Regions from separate parts of the Streptomyces sp. NPDC053367 genome, predicted to be linked through region 2. Evidence: riboswitches for the same ligand, from Rfam matches in the RefSeq annotation. Region 2 holds a riboswitch; the other holds the start of a gene.
The links. A riboswitch is a leader RNA that binds a small molecule or an ion and turns the genes downstream of it on or off. The one in region 2 is predicted to bind ZMP and ZTP.
Positions count from the first base shown of each region.

Region 1: another riboswitch for ZMP and ZTP. It lies ahead of ACIGXJ_RS33935 (bifunctional 5,10-methylenetetrahydrofolate dehydrogenase/5,10-methenyltetrahydrofolate cyclohydrolase); the one in region 2 lies ahead of ACIGXJ_RS26670 (glycine hydroxymethyltransferase).

Region 1 covers NZ_JBITYN010000014.1:186,835-198,338, reverse strand. The annotation lists gene ACIGXJ_RS33945 (TetR/AcrR family transcriptional regulator) at 1-180, shown strand, start outside; gene ACIGXJ_RS33940 (glycosyltransferase) at 190-1,416, opposite strand; gene ACIGXJ_RS33935 (bifunctional 5,10-methylenetetrahydrofolate dehydrogenase/5,10-methenyltetrahydrofolate cyclohydrolase) at 1,551-2,399, opposite strand; ZMP/ZTP riboswitch at 2,422-2,507, opposite strand; gene ACIGXJ_RS33930 (nuclear transport factor 2 family protein) at 2,585-2,950, opposite strand; gene ACIGXJ_RS33925 (hypothetical protein) at 3,112-3,411, shown strand; gene ACIGXJ_RS33920 (S-(hydroxymethyl)mycothiol dehydrogenase) at 3,747-4,835, shown strand; gene ACIGXJ_RS33915 (MBL fold metallo-hydrolase) at 4,835-5,464, shown strand; gene ACIGXJ_RS33910 (DUF4180 domain-containing protein) at 5,466-5,678, shown strand; gene ACIGXJ_RS33905 (SDR family oxidoreductase) at 5,765-6,679, shown strand; gene ACIGXJ_RS33900 (hypothetical protein) at 6,670-7,209, opposite strand; gene ACIGXJ_RS33895 (MFS transporter) at 7,303-8,583, shown strand; gene ACIGXJ_RS33890 (L,D-transpeptidase family protein) at 8,728-9,423, shown strand; gene ACIGXJ_RS33885 (hypothetical protein) at 9,510-9,695, shown strand; gene ACIGXJ_RS33880 (S1 family peptidase) at 9,713-11,068, opposite strand; gene ACIGXJ_RS33875 (SAM-dependent methyltransferase) at 11,178-11,504, opposite strand, start outside.
Region 2 covers NZ_JBITYN010000009.1:428,297-439,800, reverse strand. The annotation lists gene trpS (tryptophan--tRNA ligase) at 1-902, opposite strand, end outside; gene ACIGXJ_RS26670 (glycine hydroxymethyltransferase) at 1,291-2,742, opposite strand; ZMP/ZTP riboswitch at 2,777-2,867, opposite strand; gene ACIGXJ_RS26665 (glutathionylspermidine synthase family protein) at 2,943-4,127, opposite strand; gene ACIGXJ_RS26660 (hypothetical protein) at 4,153-4,527, opposite strand; gene ACIGXJ_RS26655 (PLP-dependent aminotransferase family protein) at 4,571-6,001, opposite strand; gene ACIGXJ_RS26650 (carboxymuconolactone decarboxylase family protein) at 6,049-6,549, shown strand; gene ACIGXJ_RS26645 (isocitrate lyase/phosphoenolpyruvate mutase family protein) at 6,546-7,274, shown strand; gene ACIGXJ_RS26640 (ABC transporter substrate-binding protein) at 7,278-8,225, opposite strand; gene ACIGXJ_RS26635 (ABC transporter permease subunit) at 8,227-10,161, opposite strand; gene ACIGXJ_RS26630 (glycine betaine/L-proline ABC transporter ATP-binding protein) at 10,161-11,261, opposite strand; gene ACIGXJ_RS26625 (GMC family oxidoreductase) at 11,261-11,504, opposite strand, start outside.

The DNA of each region.
Region 1 (11,504 bases), on a different contig from region 2:
GCCGCCGCCGCGGCCCGCGGCGAGGCCGCGCCGCGCGATCACCGGCTCGCCGCCACGGCGTTCATCGGCAGCGTCAACGGCCTGCTCCACGACTGGAGCGCGGGCTGGGTGGACGCCACCCTCGACGAGGTGGTCGACGAACTGGTCCGCCAGCTCGTGGCGATCCTGCGGCCGTCCTGAGCCGGCCCGTCACCCGAGCCGGCCGACCGCGGCCAGCACCGGACCGAGCCCGTCCTCCGCGCGGATCCGTGCGCCGAGCGCCTCGGCCCGGGCCCGGTGGACCGGGTCCCCGACCGCGCGGGCCAAGGCGGCGGCGAGGGAGTCGGTTGTCACCCGGCGCACGGGCAGCGCGCAGGGCGCCACGCCCAGCGCCACCAGCCGCGACGCCCAGAAGCCCTCGTCGAACTGGACCGGCAGCGGCACCGCGGGCACCCCGGCGCGCAGCCCGGCCGCGGTCGTGCCCGCACCGGCGTGATGGACCACCGCGGCCATGTGCGGGAACAGCGCCGAGTGCGCCACCTCACCGACCGTCAGCATGTCGTCGGCGTCCGCCGAAAGCCCGCCCCAGCCGCGCTGGATCACCCCGCGCAGCCCGGCCCGCCGCAGCGCCGCCACGACCAGCTCGCTCGTCCGCCGGGCGTCGGGCACGGTCGCGCTGCCCAGCCCGACGAACACCGGCGGCGGCCCGGCGTCGAGGAAGGCCCGCACCTCCTCGGGAAGCCGCGGGTCGGCGTCGTACGGCCACCAGTACCCGGCGACGTCGAGGCCCGGCCGCCAGTCGCGAGGCCGGGGGACCACCAGCGGGCTGAACCCGTGCTGGACCGGCCAGCCCCGCCGTTCCCGCTCCCGGCGCAGGGCACCGGGGCGCGCGGCGGGCAACCCCAGCCGGGCCCGTACCGCAGGGACGGCCGACGAGAAGACCTGCTCCACGGCGAGGGTCACCCCGTGTCCGACGAGCCGGTTGGCGGGCCCGCCGAAGGACCGGTCGCCCAGCAGGGGCGGCCCGAACTCCACCGTGGGCGCCAGAGGTTGCAGATAGACGCCGAGGCTCGGCAGCCTCAGCCCTTCCGCGACGGCCACCCCCAGCGGGGCGACGGCCCCCGCGAGCAGCAGCACATCGCTCGCGCGGGCGGCCGCCACCAGGTCCTCGGTCATCCGCCCGACCAGCGCCCGCGCCATCGACACCACCCGCACCAGCTTGCCCGCGCCGGTCGTGCTGCGGTGCAGGGCGCTGCCGCGCGGGGACCGGAGTTCTGCCTGCGGGTCGATGGGCAGCGGGTGGAAGCGGACCCCCGACCCGGCGACGAGCGGCTCGAAGCGGGTGTGTGTCACCAGGGTGACGTCGTGGCCGGCCCGGTGCAGGCCGTGTCCCAGGCCGGTGAAGGGGGCCACGTCGCCCCGGGATCCCGCCGTCATGATCGCGATGCGCACGTGCCTCAGTATGGCGGCCCGAGAGTGGCGCGAGGCGGATCTGCGGGGTGGCTCCCGCCTGGGCGCGGCCTTCCGCCGTGCGCGGCCGGTCGGGCGGCTCCCCGCGCCCCCGGGGCCCGTCAGAGCCCGAGCTGCCGCGTCGCCGCGTCCACCGTCTGCTCCAGCAGCGTGGCGATGGTCATCGGGCCCACACCGCCGGGGACGGGCGTGATCAGCGAGGCCCGCTCCACGGCCGAGTCGAAGTCGACGTCGCCGACGTTGCCCGGGTTGTAGCCGGCGTCGATCACGACCGCTCCCGGCTTGATGTCCTGGCCCTTGATCAACCGCGGCCGGCCGACGGCGGCGACCACGATGTCGGCCTCGCGCACGGCCGCCGACAGGTCCTTGGTCCGCGAGTGGCAGTACGTGACCGTGGCGTCACGGGCGAGCAGCAGCATGCCGGCCGGCTTGCCCAGGATGGCGCTGCGGCCGACGACCACCGCGCGCTTGCCGGACGGGTCGACGCCGTACGCGTCGAGCAGCCGCATGATGCCGCCCGGCGTGCAGGACACGAAGCCCGGCAGGCCGAAGCTCATCGTGGCGAAGGACGCGAAGGTGACGCCGTCGACGTCCTTCTCCGGCGCGATCGCCTCGAACGCGGCCCGCTCGTCGATGTGTTCGCCCATCGGGTGCTGCAGCAGGATGCCGTGCACGGTGGGGTCGGCGGACAGCGCCCGCAGCGTGTCGACCAGCTCCTCGGTGGTGGTCGCGGCGGGCAGCGCCACATGCCGCGAGCCGATGCCGGCCGTGCGGCAGCGGTTCTGCTTCATCCGGACGTACGTCACGGAGGCGGGGTCCTCACCGACCAGTACGGTCGCGAGACAGGGGGCGGTGCCGGTGCGCCGGGTGAGGTCCGCCGCGCGCTCGGCGGTCTTCCCGACGATGGTGCGCGCGAGCGCGGTGCCGTCCATGAGCCGTGCCTGGGTCATGATCCACTCCTGAGCCGATCGTTCTCGTCGCCCAGGCGCACGGCATTCAGTGATGTCGGGACCGCTCCCCGGTGGTGCTCCACCTCAGCGCCAGTCACGGCCCACGGCCACCTTAACCGAGGCGTGCCGCGGCCCCGCCGGGGCCCCTCGCCGAAGGACCCCGGCCCCGGTGACCTCGGTGGCAGCTACTCGTCCCAGGCCTGGATCATGATCTGCTCGGCGATCTTCCCGTCCCGCAGGGTGATCATCGACTCGGACAGGACGCGGACCCCGTCCGCGTACTCGCAGGACTCGCTGTAGGCGGCGCGGTCGCCCTGGACGACGCAGCCCTCCAGCTTGTGGGTCATGTCGCGGCTGTAGACGTCCTCGAGCATCGCGGCGATCTCGTCGTGGCCGCGGACGACCTTCGGATGGCTCGGCTGGGTGTTGCGGTCGATGATCCGCATCTCGGCGTCGTCGGCGTAGAGCTCCACGAGGTTGGTCGCCGACTCTCCCTCCAGGCCCCGGCGCAGGGTGTCGGCGCTGAAGGCGGGGCTGGTGCTGGTGCCCATGATGACCTCCTTCGAGGCAGGGTGACCCGGCGGGCCGCGGGTCACGGAAGCCTCCTCTTCGAGCGTCCTCCGCCCCCGCGGGCTCGGCAAGCGCTCCGCCTGACGGGTGAGGGACGCCCCCGGGCCGTGTCCGTGGACGGTCCGCCCGCGTTGCAGAGGGCATGATCTCAACTCGTCGTATCCTCGCCGCCGCCTGTCTCGCCGCCGGGGTCACCGCGATCGCCGCCCCCTCGGCGGGCGCGGCCGAGGCGGACGCCAAGGCGGGCAGCAGCATGAGCCCGATCGCCCTGCTGGACTCGCTCGCCGTCGGCGACATCCCCGAGCCGCACAGGGACGCGCTCCCGCGGCCGTCGCAGCAGCTCGCGCAGCTCAACCGTGTGCCGAACGACCTCGGCCAGCTGTACCAGCTCACCAACCTGGCCGCGCCGGTCACCGGTCTGCTGCCCGGCATTTCCACCTGACCCCACCCGCTCCGGCCCGCCCGGCCGCGCCCGCACCCCGGACGCGGCCGGGCGCGTTGTGTACGGCGTCTGCGGCCGGATGCGGCGGGGCGTGCGGTGTACGACGTCTGCGCCCCGGTGCCGCGGGGCGCGTTCCGCACGACGTCCGCGCCCGGATGCGGCGGGCCGTGTGGCATGCGACGTCTGCGCGCGGGCCCGGAGGGGCGCACTGCGTACGACGTCTGCGCGCGCACCCGGAGGGGCGCATCGCGTACGACGTCTGCGCCGCGCGGATCGATCACGCGTAGGGTCGGCGCAGGGACATAACGTCCGCCGACCGAAGGGACTCAGCAGCCATGGCGCAGGAAGTACGCGGCGTGATCGCACCCGGCAAGGACGAGCCGGTCCGCCTGGAGACGATCGTCGTGCCGGACCCCGGACCGGGCGAGGCCGTGGTGCGGATCCAGGCCTGCGGTGTCTGCCACACCGACCTGCACTACAAACAGGGCGGCATCAGCGACGACTTCCCCTTCCTGCTCGGTCATGAGGCCGCCGGAGTGGTCGAGTCGGTCGGCGACGGGGTGACCGATGTGGCGCCGGGCGACTTCGTGATCCTCAACTGGCGTGCGGTGTGCGGGCGTTGCCGGGCCTGTCTGCGCGGCCGCCCCTGGTACTGCTTCGACACCCACAACGCGAAGCAGCGCATGACCCTCGCCACGACCGGGCAGGAGCTGTCGGCCGCCCTCGGCATCGGCGCGTTCGCCGAGAAGACCCTGGTCGCCGCCGGCCAGTGCACCAAGGTCGACCCCGAGGTGTCCCCGGCCGTCGCCGGACTGCTGGGCTGCGGGGTGATGGCCGGCATCGGCGCCGCGATCAACACCGGGAACGTCGGCCGCGGCGACTCCGTCGCTGTCATCGGCTGCGGCGGTGTCGGGGACGCGGCGATCGCCGGGTCGCACCTGGCCGGGGCGGGGACGATCATCGCCGTGGACATCGACGACCGCAAGCTGGAGAAGGCCCGCGCGATGGGCGCCACCCACACCGTCAACTCCCGCGAGACCGACCCCGTCGAGGCGATCCGCGAGCTGACCGGCGGCTTCGGGGCCGACGTGGTCATCGAGGCGGTCGGCCGCCCCGAGACGTACAAGCAGGCGTTCTACGCCCGCGACCTGGCCGGCACGGTCGTCCTGGTCGGCGTACCCACTCCGGAGATGAAGCTCGAACTGCCCCTGCTGGACGTGTTCGGCCGCGGTGGCGCCCTGAAGTCCTCCTGGTACGGCGACTGCCTGCCCTCCCGCGACTTCCCCATGCTGATCGACCTGCACCGCCAAGGGCGCCTGGACCTCGGCGCGTTCGTGTCGGAGACCATCCGACTGGACGAAGTCGAGAAGGCGTTCGAGCGGATGCACCTCGGTGACGTCCTGCGCTCGGTGGTGGTGCTGTGATGGGTCCCCGCATCGAACGCCTGGTCACCTCCGGGCAGTTCACCCTCGACGGCGGCAGCTGGGACGTCGACAACAACGTCTGGCTTGTCGGCGACGACCACGAGGTCGTCGTCATCGACGCCGCCCATGACGCCGACGCCATCGCCGAGGCGGTCGGCGACCGGCGGCTGACCGCCATCGTGTGCACCCACGCCCACAACGACCACATCGACGCCGCGCCCGCGCTCGCCGAGCGCACGGGCGCCGTGATCTGGCTGCACCGCGACGACCTGCCCCTGTGGAAGCAGACCCACCCCGACCGCGAGCCCGACGCCTGGCTGCGCGACGGGCAGGTCATCGAGGCCGCCGGCGCCGACCTCAGGGTTTTGCGCACACCCGGCCACGCGCCCGGCGCGGTCTGCCTGTACGACCCGGGCCTGGGCGCGGTCTTCACCGGCGACACGCTCTTCCGGGGCGGCCCCGGTGCGACGGGCCGGTCCTGGTCGCACTTCCCCACGATCATCGACTCGATCCGCGACCGGCTGCTCGGGCTGCCGCCCGAGACGAAGGTCCTCACGGGACACGGCGACTCCACCACCATCGGTGCGGAGGCCCCGCACCTTCAGGAGTGGATCGACCGCGGCCACTGAGATGATCTTCCGGCTGCGCACGGGTGTCGCGGGCGCGATGGTGCAGAAGTTCGTCACCTACCGGGTGCGGCTGGCCGTCGTCGGGGACGTGTCCCGGCAGGCCGCCGAGAGCGGCGCGCTGCGCGACTTCCTGCGCGAGACGAACGAGGGCGGGCACCTCTGGTTCGTGCCGGGCTACGACGAACTGGGGGAGAAGCTGCGCGCGGCCGGGTGAACCCGCCCCGAAAGGCGACAGAAGATGTCCGGTTTCCCCGGCACTCTCGGACCGACACGCAGGTGACACGAGGTCGGGAGCCGGACATGGACAAGCCGTTGCGGGACAAGGTGGCGCTCGTCGCCGGGGCGACCCGGGGCGCGGGCCGCGGGATCGCCGTCGAACTGGGAGCGGCGGGCGCCACCGTGTACGTCACCGGGCGCACGACCCGTGAGCGCCGCTCCGAGTACGACCGCCCCGAGACCATCGAGGACACCGCCGACCTGGTCACCCGGGCGGGCGGCGTGGGCGTCGCCGTACCCACCGACCACCTCGAACCCGCCCGGGTGCGGGCCCTGGTGGAGCGGATCGACGCCGAGCAGGGGCGCCTGGACGTGCTGGTGAACGACATCTGGGGCGGCGAGCACCTCTTCGCCTGGGAGGCGCCCGTCTGGGAGCACGACCTCGACAAGGGGCTCAGGCTGCTCCGGCTGGCGGTCGAGACGCACGCGATCACCAGCCATCACGCGCTGCCCCTGCTGCTGCGCCGGCCCGGCGGGCTGGTCGTGGAGATGACCGACGGCACCGCCGAGTACAACGCCGCCACCTACCGCAACTCCTTCTTCTACGACCTCGCCAAGGCGTCCGTCCTGCGCATGGGCTTCTCCCTCGGCCATGAGCTCGGCCCGCACGGGGCGACCGCGGTCGCGCTGACGCCGGGCTGGCTGCGCTCGGAGATGATGCTGGAGCACTTCGGCGTCACCGAGGACACCTGGCGCGACGCGCTGGAGAAGGTCCCGCACTTCGCCATCTCCGAGACCCCGCGCTATGTCGGCCGGGCCGTCGCCGCGCTCGCCTCCGACCCGGACGTGGCCCGCTTCAACGGACAGTCCCTGTCCAGCGGCGGCCTGGCACAGGTGTACGGCTTCACCGACCTCGACGGCAGCCGTCCCGACGCATGGCGGTACCTGGTGGAGGTCGCGGACCGGGGCGGGCCCGCCGACACCACCGGCTACCGCTGATCCCCGGCCACCGGCACCGACCAGCGGGCCGGGTGCCCGGGCGGCAGCGCCAGATCCTCGCGTACGGCGCCGTAGTAGGCCTGCCGGGCGGCCCGCTGCCGCTCCAGCAGCCGCTGCCAGGCCTCCGGGTCCCGGGTCCCGGCCCGCAGGAAGGTCTCCATCTCCATCACCGCGACGACCCACTCCCGTGCCCGCTCCACCACCTCCGCGCTGCCGAGCATGAGCAGCGCCTCACCGACCGGGTCCCGGCCGGCCGTGGCCTCGGTCAGCAGCGGCTCGGCCTCCTGCGGGGCGAGCGGGTGCGGATGCGGGTCGTTGCCGAGATGCGCGGCCACCCGATAGGTGAGGGTGACCGTCCGCTTCACCGCCTGCGCGTAGTCCGAGTACACCGCGAGCCGCCGCTCCTCCCACCGCGCGTCCCGCTCGCGCCGGAAGCGGGCGCTGTCGCTGCGGACGACCGCCAGGTAGGAGCCGAGGGCGCCGATCACGACACCGAGGAGGGCGGGGAGTTGCTGAAGGAACACGGACATGGCACGCACCGTACCAACTCGGTAGCACTGCTTAAGGGTTGGTGTTGATTCTTTTCACTTGTCCTGTGAAGTGCGGTCGGGCAGCGTGCTGCTGTGCCCAACGACAAACGAGCCTCCTCGCCCTGGCGCGTCCGTGACTTCCGTACGCTCTTCACCGCCACCACCCTCAGCCAACTCGGCGCCGACGTCGGCTATGTGGCCGTCCCCCTGGTCGCCGTCGCCGCACTCGACGCGAGCCCCGGCCAGGTCGGCGCGCTGGCCGCGCTCAGCACCCTGGCGTTCCTGCTCGTCGGACTGCCCGCCGGTGCCTGGGTGGACCGCATGCACCACCGCCGCGTCCTGATCGGCGCCGACCTGGCCCGCGCCGTCCTGGGCGCCTCCGTGCCGATCGCCTGGTGGCTCGACGCGCTCACCCTGGGTCAGCTCTACGCCGTCGTGCTGCTGACCGGCTGCGCCACCGTGTTCTTCGACGTCGGCTCGCAGAGCACGCTGCCCCAACTGGTGGACCGGGAGGCGCTGGTGGGAGCCAACGCCGCCGTGGTCAGCCTGCAGGCGGCGAGCAACATCGCCGGACGCGGCGCGGGCGGCGGCCTGGTGCAGCTCCTGACCGCGCCCGTCGCCGTGCTGTTCAGCTCGCTAGCCTATCTCGCCTCCGCCCTGCGCCTGACCGCTATCGGCGCACGGCAGAAGCTCCCCGCGCGGGCCGGCGGGCCGCGACTGCGGGCGCAGATCGCCGAGGGGCTGCGGCATGTCCTCGGCGACCCGGAACTGCGTGCCCTCGCCCTCGCCGCCGCCCTCACCAACTTCGGCGCGCAGATGGTGAACACCATGCTGCCGCTGCTGTTCGTCCGCGAACTCGGCCTGTCCGCGGGCGCCCTGGGTCTGTTCTGGGCCGTGGGAGGTCTCGGTGTCCTGCTCGGTGCCCGCTGCGCCCGCCCGCTCGCCGCGCGGCTCGGCCACGGCCGCACCCTGGTGCTCAGCGGCGTGCTCCTCGCCCCGGCGGCGCTGCTGGTACCGCTCGTCGGAGGCGGGCCCTGGCTCTGGCCGGCCGGGCTGGGCTGGGTGCTGACCATGGCCAAGATCGGCACGGCGAACGTCCTCGGGGTGAGCCTGCGCCAGCGGATGACGCCCGACCCTCTGCTCGGCCGTATGAACGCCACCTTCCGGTTCATGCTCACCGGGGCGGTCGCCGTCGGTTCGGCCGTGGCCGGGCTGCTCGGCGAACTGTCCGGGGTCACCGCGACGCTGTGGGCGGGTGCCGCGGTGCTGGCGGTCTCTTTCCTGCCCCTGCTGCTGTCGCCGGTACGCTCGCGTCGCGAACTGCCCCGGCGGCAGCCGGAGGGGCCGGCGGTCACCGAGACGGCGCGGGCCTGAGAGAGTGAGCACGCCGATGCCGTAATGTCACCGTTTCGTCGCGAAGCGCGCGAGGGTGCAACCCCGGCCGTCCGATGCGGGTCTAGTGGGCAGAGGCGCACGGTTCGGGTGCAGCACAGGGGAACTACCGGAGGGTGAGAGCTCATGGGGGACATACGCAGACGGGCAGCCGCCGTCGCCGGGACCGGCGCGCTGATGGTGCCGCTGGCGCTCGGACTGGGGGCCGCGCCCGCACAGGCGGCGGGCTGCACCACGTCGACCGGCCCGTACCAGAAGCAGGTCGAGAAGTTCCTCGGCCTGACCGTCGACGGCCGGCAGTCGCCGACCGACTGCCAGAAGATCAAGGCATTCCAGGACAAGCACGGCATCAAGCCGAACATCGGCTACGCCGGGCCCGTCACCTGGGGTGTGATGGACCTCATGCTCAAGCAGAGGGCCGTCGGGAGCAATCCCAACCGGGACGGCCGGTGCCCCACCAACAAGGGCCGGATCGCCTGTGTGAATCTCACGCTCCAGCTCAGCTGGATCCAGGACGGCAGCCGCCTGGTGTACGGCCCGGTCCCGGTGCGCACCGGCCGCGACGGCTACGAGACCCGCACCGGGCTGAAGAAGATCTACTGGCGTGACATCGACCACGTCTCGAGCATCTACAACGTGCCGATGCCGTACAGCCAGTTCTTCGACGGCGGCCAGGCGTTCCACTCGGTCAACCTCAGCATGTGGAACCCGCCCGGCTCGCACGGCTGCGTCAACATGACCACCACCACGGCCAAGAAGTACTGGTCACTGCTGAGGAACGGCGACGACGTGTACGTGTACGGCCGCAAGCCGGGCACCTGACCGGCCCGTTGGACGTGATCAGCAACACGGTCTGTTATGTCCGTTTTGCACGTCATTACTCACACGGCCTTCACCTCCGGAGCCGTATGCTTCACAGCATGTCCACCACTGTTGAACCCGTCTCCGAGAGATCGGCCGCGGAGGTCAACGAGGAGATCCGGGCGCTGTGGCGCCGGTCGGGCGGGACACTGACCATCGAGCAGCGCGAGGAGTACCAGCGGCTCGTGATGGAGTGGGCCGCCGTGGCCACGCAGCAGGTACGGGCGGCCTGAGAGCCGCTCGGTCTCAGTCAGCCCCAGGTCGCCGAGTAATGACTCCGATAGGCCTTGCGGTCCTGTTCCGCGCGGATGTACCGCGTGGCCACCAGGGCCACAAGGCTTCCCGCGACGATCAACAACCCCGGACCCGTGTTCCTCGGGTCCGTCAGCCTCGACAGCAGCGTCGACGCCTGGTCCCCGCCCACCGGGGCCGATGACCCCGGTGAGGCGTCCCCGGGCGCCAGGGCGCTCTGCGGGGCCGAGGCCGACGGCGCCGGTACGGTCCCACCGGCCGGCGCCACCAGCCGTACGCCGAGCTCCTGCAACGCCTTCGTCACCGGCTGGAAGAACGTCGTACCGCCCACCGCGCAGTCCCCGCTGCCGCCCGAGGTGATGCCGAGCGCGATGCCCTCGGAGAACAGCGGCCCCCCGCTGTCCCCGGGTTCGGCGCACACATCCGTTTCGATCAGCCCGCTGACGCTGCCCTCCGGGTAGTTGACGGTCACGTCGACCGCGCGGACGACCCCGTCGTGCAGTCCGCTGGTGCTGCCGCTGCGGAACACCCGCTGGCCCACGGAAGGGTCGGCCGCCCCGGTGATCCGTACGCCCCGCCCGCCGCCGAGGTCCACCACGTCGGCGCCGTCGCCGGCCCGGCCGCCCGTGTAACCCACCAGCGAGAAGTCCGACCCGGGGAAGTCGCCGCGTACGGTCCTGCCCACCTCGCGGCGGGCCGCGGAGTCGGCGAACCACACCGAGCCGGCCGGACCGCAGTGCCCCGCGGTGAGGATGAAGTCGGAGCGGCCGTCGGTGACGTTGAATCCCGCCGAGCAGCGGCCCGCGGTCGACAGGATCGGCTGCGCGCCGTTCAGGCGGGTGGTGAAGGTGCCCTGCGTGCGCTCCATGCGCACCGGGGCGTCCAGGTCGTCCGCGAGCGCGGTCAGCCGCGCCCAGTCCGCGGGGGAGACCGTGCGGTCGGCGCGGAGCACCACCTCGTTGGACCGGTAGTCCACCGCCCAGGCCGTGCCGGGCACCCGCGGCGCCGCCCGCAGGGCCGTGGTCGCCGACCGCAGCTCGCCCAGACTGTGCGGGACGACCTCGGGGGTGGCGCCCGCACGGCGCACCTCGGCGGCCGCCCCGGCATCGGTGACCGCGACGACCGGCCGCCCGTCGGCGCCGATCCAGCTGCCGCCCGTCCGTGCCTCGCCCAGCCGGGCCACCAGGTCCGCCCCGGGCGACACGGCTGCCGACGCGGTCCCGCGCGGCGCGGCGGGCGGCCCGGACGGCTCGTCCGCCACCGCGCGGCCGACCATGGTGCCTCCCAGAAGGAGGCCGCCGACGGCCGCGAGCCGTGTCACCCGGCGGACGATCCGTCGTCGTGCGTGCCCCATGCATGGCTCCCGAACGTCAAGGACGCGGCACCCGCGCCGCGGGGCGCTGCCGCAGTCGAGCGCCCACTGTCCATACGCGGCGCGCCGCCGGGGCGTTCAGCCGGGGGCGTCACGCCTTGCGGGCCACCCCGCCGAACATCGCGACCTCCTCCGGCTCCGCGCCGTTGGTGTGCTCGGGGCGCCAGCGCGAGCAGGACACCACGCCGGGCTCCAGCAGATCGAGGCCGTCGAAGAAGCGGGCCACGTCCTCGGGCGCGCGCTGGGTGAGCTTCGGGGTGCCGTGCTCGTTCCAGAACTTCACGGCCTCGTCCACGTCCGGCATCGCCGGGTGGGTGACGGTGTGCGACAGCACCAGGTGGCTGCCCGAGGGCAGCGCGTCGGTCAGCCGGCGCACGAGGCCGTAGGGGTCCTCCTCGTCGCCGATGAAGATGACCAC
Region 2 (11,504 bases):
GGGTCGTCCAGATAGCTCTGGGTGCGCTCCCGGAAGGGCGTCACGAAGTCGACCACGACCTCGGCGAGGTCCGTCTTGAGCGCACCGTAGCCCTTGCCCGCGTACTTCTCCTCCAGTTCGGCGATTCCCGTACCGGTGAGGGTGGAGTAGATCGTCAGGAGGTTGCTGACGCCCGGCTTGGCCTCGGCGTCGTAGCGGATCACGGTGTCGGTGTCGGTGACCGCGCTCTTGACCTTCTTGGCGGTGGCCCTGGGCTCGTCGAGGAGGTTGATGAGGCCCTTCGGCGTGGACGCCGACTTGCTCATCTTGATCGCCGGGTCCTGGAGGTCGTAGATCTTCGCCGTCTCCTTGAGGATGTACGGCTTGGGGACCTCGAAGGTGTCGCCGAAGCGGCCGTTGAACCGCTCGGCGAGGTCGCGGGTCAGTTCGATGTGCTGGCGCTGGTCCTCGCCCACCGGGACCTCGTTCGCCTGGTAGAGCAGGATGTCGGCGACCTGGAGGACGGGGTACGTGAACAGGCCGACCGACGCGCGGTCGGCGCCCTGCTTGGCGGACTTGTCCTTGAACTGCGTCATACGGGAGGCCTCGCCGAAGCCGGTGAGGCAGTTCATGATCCAGGCGAGCTGGGCGTGCTCGGGCACGTGGCTCTGGACGAACAGGGTGCAGCGCTCGGGGTCGAGTCCGGCGGCGAGCAGCTGCGCCGCGGCGAGCCGGGTGTTGGCCCGCAGCTCCTTGGGGTCCTGCGGGACCGTGATCGCGTGCAGGTCCACGACCATGTAGAACGCGTCGTGGGACTCCTGCAGCGCCACCCACTGGCGGACGGCACCGAGGTAGTTGCCGAGGTGGAACGAGCCTGACGTGGGCTGGATCCCGGAGAGCACGCGAGGTCGATCAGAGGCCATGCCCCCCATTCTCTCAGAGCGCGGGGTGCGGTCCGGGACAGGGCGGGAACAGGCGGGAAACGATCCGTCTCCGGCTCTGTGACAGGGGTGCGGGAGCACGGGAGGGGGCGCGGGAGCGGCGCGGCGCCGACGTGGCCGCGGTGATCGCGTCCGCCGCGGTCCGGGCGGGTTCGGCGACGGTGCGCGGTCCGGCCGCGGTCGCTGCAGGCGCCGGCCGCCGCCTGCCGTCGCCGATGAGACGAGGAACACAGTGCGGACGGCGGCCGGGCCCGCGGAGGCCGGTCCCGTCCGGGCGCGGCGGCAGCCCCCTGGGCGCGCGCCGGGCCGTGCGCGGCCGCCGCGGGTCCCGGAAAGCCGCTGCTCCCGGGATCCGCGGCGGGCGCGGAGGTCAGCCCAGGTCGATCTCCGGGTAGAGCGGGAAGCCGGCCACGAGGTCGGTGGCGCGGCGGGAGATCTCGTCGGAGATCTTCGTGTCGAGGACGTGTGCCGCCTTGGAGGGGGCGCCGGACTTGGTGGTGCCGGGCTCGGTGGCGGTCAGCACACGGTCGATGAGGCCGGCCACCTCGTCCATCTCGGCGGTGCCGAGGCCCCGGGTGGTCAGGGCGGGGGTGCCGACGCGGATGCCGGAGGTGTACCAGGCGCCGTTGGGGTCGGCCGGGATGGCGTTGCGGTTGGTGACGATGCCCGAGTCGAGGAGGGCCTGCTCGGCCTGACGGCCGGTCAGCCCGTACGAGGTGGCCACGTCGATGAGGTTGAGGTGGTTGTCGGTGCCGCCGGTCACCAGGGTCGCGCCCCGGCGCATCAGGCCCTCGGCGAGGGCCCGGGAGTTGTCGACGATGCGCTGGGCGTAGTCCTGGAAGGAGGGCTGCCGGGCCTCGGCGAGGGCCACCGCCTTCGCGGCCATGACGTGCGGGAGGGGGCCGCCGAGCACCATCGGGCAGCCGCGGTCGACCTGGTCCTTGAGGGAGTCGTCGCACAGCACCATGCCGCCGCGCGGGCCGCGCAGGGACTTGTGGGTGGTGGTGGTGACGATCTGGGCGTGCGGGACCGGGTCGAAGTCGCCGGTGAGGACCTTGCCCGCGACGAGGCCCGCGAAGTGCGCCATGTCGACCATCAGGGTCGCCCCGACCTCGTCGGCGATCTCGCGCATGATCCGGAAGTTCACCAGCCGCGGATACGCCGAGTAGCCCGCGACGATGATCAGCGGCTTGAACTCGCGGGCCTGCGCGCGCAGGGCCTCGTAGTCGATGAGGCCGGTCGCCGGGTCGGTGCCGTAGGAGCGCTGGTCGAACATCTTGCCGGAGATGTTCGGGCGGAAGCCGTGGGTGAGGTGGCCGCCGGCGTCCAGGGACATGCCGAGCATGCGCTGATTGCCGAAGGCGTGGCGCAGGGTGGCCCAGTCGGCCTCGGTGAGGTCGTTGATCTGGCGGACGCCGGTCTTCTCCAGGAAGGGCGCCTCGACCCGGTCGGCGAGGACGGCCCAGAAGGCGACGAGGTTGGCGTCGATGCCGGAGTGCGGCTGGACGTAGGCGTGCCGGGCGCCGAAGAGCGCCTTGGCGTGCTCGGCGGCCAGCGACTCCACGGTGTCGACGTTGCGGCAGCCGGCGTAGAAGCGGCGGCCGACGGTGCCCTCGGCGTACTTGTCGCTGAACCAGTTGCCCATGGCGAGGAGCGTCGCCGGGGAGGCGTAGTTCTCGGAGGCGATCAGCTTGAGCATCTCGCGCTGGTCGTGCACCTCCTGGCCGATCGCGTCGGCGACGCGCGGCTCGACGGCACGGATCACGTCGAGGGCGGCGCGGAAGGCGGTGGACTCGGTGGTCAGGGGCTGCTGCTCTGGCATCTCGGCCTCCGGATGGCGTGTGCGTTCACGGTTCACGGGTGGCCCAGGCGCACGGCACTTGATCATCACGCGGGCCGCTCCCCGATGGTCGGTCCCATCCCAGCGCGCCAGTCACGGCCCGGCCCCAGCCTACCGTTCGGTCATGAGCGTGCCGCCCGGGCGTCCACCATGCGAGCGGGACACGCGCACCGGCGCGTGCCTCAGAGGATCACATGCGGCAGGAAGCGCGCGTACTCGTCCGTCACCAGCCCCGACGACTCGCGGATGCCGAGCCCCGCGGCCTCGTCCTCGACGACCCACGCGCCGAGGACGACATGGTTGCCGTCGAAGGCGGGCAGCGGGGCCAGCTCCTGGTAGCAGCAGGGCTCCTCGCGCGGGACGGGGTCCGTGCCGGGGGCGTGCACCGTGACGCCCGCGCCCTCACGGCCGAGGAGGGGCTTGGCGACGTAGCCGGTCGTCGCCGCCAGCTCGCGGGGGCCGTCGAGGTACGCCGGGAGCAGGTTGGGGTGGCCGGGGAACAGCTCCCAGAGGATCGCCAGCAGGGCCTTGTTGCTGAGCAGCATCTTCCAGGCGGGCTCGATCCACAGGGTGGAGCCGGTGCCGCCGCCGTTGTCGAGGGTGTCCAGGAGGTGTCCGGCGAAGCGGTCGGTGGTGAGCCATTCCCACGGGTAGAGCTTGAACAGGCTGCGGATGAACCGCAGCCGCTTGTCGACGAAACGGCCCGAGAGGCGGTCCCAGCCGATGTCCTCCATGGAGATCCACTCGGTGGCGAGGCCCGCCTGCTCCGCGGTCTCCCGCAGATAGGCGACCGTCATCAGGTCCTCGCCCAGTTCGTCGGCGCTGGAGTGCGCGAAGTACAGGGGGCTGCCCGGCGGGAGCAGCGCGGCCTGCCGCTTCCAGGCGGCGACGAGGCGTTCGTGCAGGGAGTTCCACTGGTCGGCGCCGGGGAAGCGCTCCTCCATCCAGAACCACTGCGGGCCGGCCGCCTCCACCAGGGAGGTGGGGGTGTCGGCGTTGTACTCCAGCAGCCTGGCCGGGCCGGTGCCGTCGTGGCGGAGGTCGAAACGGCCGTAGAGGGAGGGGAGTTCGGCGCGGCGGCGCCAGGACTCGGTGACCGCGTCCGCCACCCGCGGGTCGGTGATGCCGAGGTCGGCGAGGCGGTCCTCGCGCACGATGTGGTCCGCGGCGTCGAGGCACATGCGGTGGAGTTCCTCGACGGTCTCCTCCAGTGCCTCGACCTCCTCCAGGGAGAAGACGTAGTAGGCGCTCTCGTCCCAGTAGGGGCGCAGGGAGCCGTCGGGGTAACGGGTCAGCGGGTAGACCAGGCCCTGCTCCTCGACGGTCCGCTGCCAGCCGGGGCGGGGTTCGGTGGTCCTGCGTTCCATGGTGTCCGTCCGTGCGGGTGCGGGCTCAGCCGCCGCCGCTGCCCGAGCCCGAGCAGCCGAAGCCGCCCCGGTCGACGGCCTCGCTGCGGCTGAAGGTGCCGTGGTCGGCGTAGCCGCCGTCGACCTCGGCGTCGTAGTACCAGGCCGCGTCCCGCGCGCCGGCCTCGCCGGACTTGCCGCCCTTGCCGCCCTTGCCGCCCTTGCCCGACGACGAACCGGACGTGCCCGCTTTGCAGTTGCCGTCGGCGACGATCCTGTAGCCGTTGAGGTAGTCGTAGCTGTCGCGGTCCACGCAGCGGCGGTCGGGGTCGGAGCCGCAGGAGGTGAGGGCCGCCGCGACGACGCCCATGCCGCCGAGGACGACCGTGCTGGAGCGCAGCCTTCGCCGAGCCTGTGCCATCTGCCCTGTCTCCCCCGGGAGTTCGATCGCGTGCGCGAACACCTTACGGGAGGGCCGCGCACAGCGCGTCGAGGGTTCCGGCCCAGGCGGAGTCGGGCGGGGTGCCGTAGCCGATGACGAGGGCGTCGAGGGGGTCGACGCGGGCGGCGGGGTGGCGGAAGCGGGACAGTCCGTGCACGGCGAGTCCGTGCCAGGCGGCGGCGCGGACGACGGACTGCTCGGCGCCGGGCGGCAGGCGCAGCACCGCGTGCAGTCCGGCGGCGATACCGGTGACGGTCACCTCGGGGGCGCGTTCGGCGAGGGCGGCGACCAGGGCGTCCCGGCGGCGCCGGTAGCGCAGCCGGGCGGCGCGCAGATGGCGGTCGTAGGCGCCGGAGGCGATGAACTCGGCGAGGGCCAGCTGCTCCATGACGCCGGTGGAGCGGGCGCCGCCCAGCTCCGCCACCTCCTGCACGAGCGGCCGCGGCAGCACCAGCCAGCCCAGGCGCAGGCCCGGGGCGAGGGACTTGCTGGCGGTGCCGAGGTAGGCGACGTGGTCGGGGTCGAGGACCTGGAGCGCGCCGACGGGCTGGCGGCGGTCGTAGCGGAACTCCCCGTCGTAGTCGTCCTCCAGGATCAGTCCGCCGGTGCGGCGGGCCCAGTCGACGAGGGCGGCGCGCCGGTCGGGGCGCAGGGCGACGCCCATGGGGAACTGGTGGGCGGGGGTGAGCAGCACGGCCCGTGCGGCACCGAGGCCGCCGTCCGGGGCGTCCCCGGGCAGCCCCTCGCCCCCGAGGCCGTCCGTGACCGTGCCCTGGGTGTCGAGCGGCAGCGGGACCGTGCGCAGGCCCGCCCGTTCGACGAGGTCCCAGTGGAGGTCGAGGCCGTAGGACTCCACGGCCAGGGAGGTGAGGCCGCGCCCGCGCAGGGCCTCCGTCAGCAGCCGCAGGCCCTGGGCGAAGCCGGCGCAGACGACGATGCGGTCGGGGTCGGTGCGCACCCCGCGGGCGCGGGAGAGGTAGCCGGCCAGGGCGGTGCGCAGTTCGATGCGGCCGCGCGGGTCGCCGTAGCCGAAGGCGTCGTGCGGGGCGGCCGTCAGGGCGCGGCGGGTGGCTCTGAGCCAGGCGGCACGGGGGAAGGAGGCGAGGTCGGGGGTGCCGGGGGTGAGGTCGTAGCGGGGGCGGCCGGGAGCGCGGTGCGCCGGCGGCGGGCCGGCCGGGGCCGCCGGTGCCGCCCGGTCGGCGACGCGGGTGCCCGAGCCCTGCCGGGCGGTGAGCCAGCCCTCGGCGACGAGGTCGGCGTAGGCGTCGGCGACGGTGTTGCGGGCGATGCCGAGGTCGGCGGCGAGGGCGCGGGAGGACGGCAGCCGGGTGCCGGGCGCGAGCCGGCCGGTGCGCACGGCCTCGCGCAGGGCGTCGGTCAGCCCGCGCCGCAGGCCCGGCCCGGCGGGCTCCAGATGCAGGTCGACGCCGAAAGTGGCCCACGATTCCGCCATGGGAATGGACCATACCCCTGGGACGCCTCGCTCCTAGGGTCGAGGACATGACGACGAACGATGCCGGCGAGTACGCCCCCGAACGCCCCGCCCGCCTGCCCTGGGCGGAACTCGCCCCCGATGTCTACAAGGCCATGGTGCGGCTGGAGGTGGCCGCCAAGAAGGGTCTCGACCCGGTGCTGGTCGAGCTGGTGAAGATCCGCGCCTCGCAGGTCAACCACTGCGCGTTCTGCGTGGACATGCACAGCAAGGACGCGCTCGCCGCCGGGGAGAGCGTGGAGCGGATCGTCCAGCTCAGCGCCTGGGAGGAGTCCGAGCACTTCTACACCGAGAAGGAGCTGGCGGCGCTCGCGCTGACCGAGGCGGTGACCGTGCTGACCGACGGTTTCGTGCCGGACGAGGTGTACGAGCGGGCGGCCAAGCACTTCGAGGAGGCGGAGCTGGCCCAGCTGATCGCCGTGATCACGGTCATCAACGCGTGGAACCGGTTCGGCGTGACCTGCCGGCTGGCGCCGGGGCACTACGAGCCGGGGATGTACAAGCAGTGACCGACCGCGCCCGGCTCTTCCGCGCCCTGCACCGCCGCCCGTCCGCCGACGACCCGCTCGTCCTGCCCGGCCCCTGGGACGCGGCCAGCGCCCGGGTCTTCGCGGAGGCGGGCTTCCCCGCGCTCGCCACGCCCAGCGCGGGGGTCGCCGCCTCGCTCGGCTACGAGGACGGGCGGACCCCGGCCGACGAGATGTTCGCGGCGGTCGCCCGGATCACGCGGGCCGTGGACGTGCCGGTGTCCGCGGACGTCGAGGGCGGCTACGGGCTCGCGCCGAAGGAGCTGGTGGAGCGGCTGCTGGAGGCGGGGGCCGTCGGCTGCAACCTGGAGGACTCCGAGGGCGGTGTCCTCCAGGACCCGCGGGCGCACGCCGACCGGCTCGCCGAGATGCGCTCCGAGGCGGCCGACCGGCTGTTCGTGAACGCCCGGATCGATGTGTTCCTGCACGGCGACGGCGACCCCGAACAGGCCATCGCGCGGGCCGCAGCGTACGTCGCCGCGGGCGCCGACTGCGTGTACCCGATCGGCGCCCCGCCGGACCTGCTGCCGCTGCTGCGGTCGGGGATCCAGGGGCCGCTGAACGTGTACGCGCCGGCCGCGGCGGGCGAGGGCCCCTCGCCCGCCGAGCTCGGCGAACGAGGGGCGACCCGCGTCACGTTCGGGCCGGGCCTGCAGCGGCGGGCGACGGCGGCCCTGCGGGAGATCGCGGCCGGACTGGTGAAGTGACCGTCAGGACAGCCACGCCCGCCACGTCGACTCGTGGCCGTCCACCCACTTCTTCGCCGCCTGCTCGGGCGTGAGCTTCTGGTCGGCGATCATCAGGGACACCGCGTTCTGGTCCTCGGTGGTCCACCGGAACTTCTTCAGGAAGGCGGCGGCCCGCCCGCCGTCGCGTGCGAAGTCCGCGTTGAGGTACTTCTGCAGCGGGGTGCGCGGGTAGGCGCAGGCGACCTTCTCCGGGTCGGCGTCGCAGCCGTCCTCGTACGCGGGCAGCTTCACCTCGGTCATGGGCACCTTCTCGAACAGCCACTGGGGTGCGTACCAGTAGGTCAGGAAGGGCTTCTTCGCCTTGGCGAACTGCTGGATCTGCGTGATCTGGGCGGCCTCGGAGCCGGCGAACACCACCTGGTAGTCCAGGCCGAGGTTCTTCACCAGCGCCTTGTCGTTGGTGACGTACGACGGGGAGCCGTCCAGGAGCTGGCCCTTGCCGCCGCTCTCCGGGGTGCGCATCCGGTCGGCGTACTTGTCGAGGTTCTTCCAGTCGGTGACGTCCGGGTGCTGCTTCGCGAAGTAGGCCGGCACGAACCAGCCGATGTGCCCGGTGACCCCGAGGTCGCCGCCGCGCGCGATGGTCTTCTTGTCCTCGACGTACCGCTGCTCCTGGTCCGGGTGGCCCCAGTCCTCCAGGATGGCGTCGACGCGGCCCTGGCTGAGCGCGTCCCAGGCGGGCACCTCGTCGACCTGGACGGTGTCGACGCGGTAGCCCAGCTCGTGCTCCAGCAGGTACCGGGCGACGGCCACATTGGCCTGCGCTCCCACCCAGGACTGCACGGACAGGGTCACGGTCTTCGCGCCCCCGGCGTTCGCGAAGGGCGAGGCCTGCTCGGTCATGTCGGCGGCGCCGCAGCCGGTGAGCAGTGTCAGCGCGCCCACCGCGGCGAAGGTACGGATACGCATGTCAGGCTCCCTTCTTCGCGCGCCGCTCGGTCGGCTGGGTCACGCGGTCGAGCATCAGGCCCAGGCACACGATGGCGGCGCCCGCCACCAGGCCGGTGGCCAGGTCGCCCTGGGCCAGCCCGAGGACGACGTCGTAGCCGAGCGCTCCGCCGCCGACCAGGCCGCCGATGATGACGACGGCGAGGACCAGGACCACGCCCTGGTTCACGGCGAGCAGCAGCGCGGGGCGGGCGAGCGGCAGCTGGACCTGCCACAGCTGCTGCCGGCCGGTCGCGCCGAGCGAGCGCGCGGACTCCAGCGCGGCCGGGTCGACCTGGCGCAGTCCCTGCGCGGTGATCCGGACGACGGCGGGCAGCGCGTAGACGACCGCGGCGGCGACGGCCGGGGCGCGGCCGACGCCGAACAGGGCGACGACCGGGATCAGGTACACGAACTGCGGCATCGTCTGGAACACGTCGAGGACGGGCCGCAGCAGCCTCTCGACCCGCTCGCTGCGGGCGGCCGCCACGGCGACGGCGAACCCGAGGACCAGGGTGACGGCGACGGCCGCGAGGACCTGGGAGAGGGTGTCCAGGGCGGGTTCCCACACGCCCAGCACCCCGATTGCGGCCATGGCGGCGGTCGCCGTGAGGGCGCTGCGCCAGGTGCCGATCAGCCAGGCCAGGGCCGCCACCACGAGCAGCACCGCCCACCAGGGCAGCCACAGCAGGCCGTCGCGCAGCGGGTCGAGGACCCAGGTGGTGAACCGGCCCGCCCAGTCGGCGGTGCCGCCGATCACGGGCACGCCCGAGTACAGGTGCGCGGTCATCCAGTCGACCGCGTGGTTGACGGGGGCGGCGATGTCCAGCTCCCACGCCTCGGGCCACTCCGTGCGGCCCGCGAGCCGCCCGGCGACCGCGGTCCCGGCCGCGCCGGCGAGGGCGTACGGCCACGCCGTCCGCGCCGGCCGGGTGCCGCTGCGGCCCGCCGCGGCGGTGACCCGGTCCAGCACGACCGCGAGCAGCACGATCGGGATGCCGGCGGCGAGGGCCGCGCCGACGTCGACGGAGGCGAGCGCCTGGTAGACGCGGTCGCCGAGGCCGCCGGCGCCGATCACGGAGGCGATGACCGCCATGGACAGCGCCATCATGATCGTCTGGTTGAGGCCGAGGAGGAGTTCCCTGCGGGCCAGCGGGATCCGGGCGGTCAGCAGCCGCTGGCGGGCGGTGGCGCCCAGCGAGTCGACCGCCTCCAGGACCCCCTGGTCGGCGCCGCGCAGGCCGAGCGCGGTCAGGCGTGCCATGGGCGGGGCGGCGTAGACGACGGTGGCGAGGACCGCGGCGGGCACGCCGATGCCGAAGACCAGCACGACGGGCAGCAGATAGGCGAAGGCCGGCAGCACCTGCATGGTGTCCAGCAGGGGGCGCAGGGCGCGGTGCAGCCGGTCGGACAGCCCGCCGGCGAGGCCGAGCAGCGCGCCCACGACGACGGAGGCGAGGACCGCGACGGTCATCAGTGCCAGGGTCTGCATCGTGGGCACCCACATGCCGAGCGCGCCGCAGGCGAGGAAGGCGACGGCCGTGCCGAGCGCGAGGCGGGCGCCCGCCACCCGCCAGGCGACGAATGCGCCGATCGCGGTGACTCCGGCCCAGCCCGCGGCGAGGAGGGTGAGGTAGACGGCGCGGACGGCGAGCACGACCGCGTTGCTGACGTGGCCGAGGCCGTAGAGGAAGACCGGGTGGCTGTCGCGGTGGTCGATGATCCACTCGCCGGCGCCGGTCAGCGGCTTGTCGAGATCGACGGTGAGGGCGGCGGGCCAGGTCGCGTCCGGCCAGCGGATCACGGCCGGCGGCACCAGGACCGCGGCGGCGAGCGCGAGCAGGAGCAGCTTGGCGAGGCCGCGGTGGCGCAGGAAGGCGGGCAGGGTGCGCGGGGGTGTCGCGGTGAGCGTGGCCATCAGACGGCCTCCGCGTTCTCCGCGCCCGGGAGCGGGGCGGGCCGCGGGGCGGGCACGGCCGGTGCGGGGCCGCTCGTGGCGACCCCGGCGACCACCCCCAGCAGCCGCTCGTGGTCGACCACGCCCAGGCAGCGGCCCCGGTCCACGACCCGGGCCGGCCCGCCCGCCCGCGCCACGGCCTCGATCGCCTCGGCGACCGTCGCGCCGGGAGCCACCGCCGGGCCGGAGCCCGCCTCGTCGGCCGACGCGGGGCGCATGGCCGTACGGACGGTGATGACCTGCTCGCGCGGCACGTCACGGACGAAGTCGCGGACGTAGTCGTCGGCCGGGGAGCCCACGATCTCCTCGGGCGTGCCCAGCTGGACGACACGGCCGTCGCGCATCAGGGCGATGCGGTCGCCGAGGCGCAGCGCCTCGTTCAGGTCGTGGGTGATGAACACCATCGTGCGGCCCTCTTCGCGGTGCAGGCGGACGACCTCCTCCTGCATGTCGCGCCGGATCAGCGGGTCCAGGGCGCTGAACGGCTCGTCGAACAGCAGCACCTCCGGGTCCACGGCCAGCGCCCGGGCGAGGCCCACGCGCTGCTGCTGGCCGCCGGACAGCTGGCCGGGCCTGCGCTGTTCGAGGCCCTCCAGGCCGACCTTGGCGACGAACTCGGCGGCCCGCTCGCGGCGTCGGGCCTTGCCGACGCCCTGGATCTCCAGGCCGTAGGCCACGTTGTCGAGGACCGTGCGGTGCGGCAGCAGGCCGAAGTGCTGGAAGACCATCGCGGCGCGGTGCCGGCGCAGATCGCGCAGCCGGGCCGCGTCCATGGCGCGGACGTCCTCGCCGTCGATGGCGAGGGACCCGGCGGTCGGCTCGATCAGCCGGGTCAGACAGCGCACCAGGGTGGACTTGCCGGAGCCGGACAGGCCCATGACCACGAAGACCTCGCCCTTGCGGACGTCGAACGACACGTCCCGGACGGCGGCGGTGCAGCCGGTGCGGTCGCGCAGCGCGGCGGGGCCGAGGGCGGCGAGCTCGGGGTCTGCGGGGACGCGGTCCGCCTTGGGGCCGAACACCTTCCACAGTCCGTCGACGGAGAACACGGGGGTACTCATCACGCATCACCACCGATCAGCTCGGCGGCTTTCTCCCCGACCATGAGCACTCCGATCATCGGGTTGACGGCGGTCATGGTCGGGAACACGGACGCGTCGGCGATCCGGATGCCCTCCAGGCCGCGGACGCGCAACTCCGGGTCCACGACGGCGAGTTCGTCGTCGGCCGCGCCCATGCGGCAGGTGCCCGCCGGGTGGTACACGGTGTGCGCCGCCTTGCGGGCGTACTCGCCGAGCTCCTCG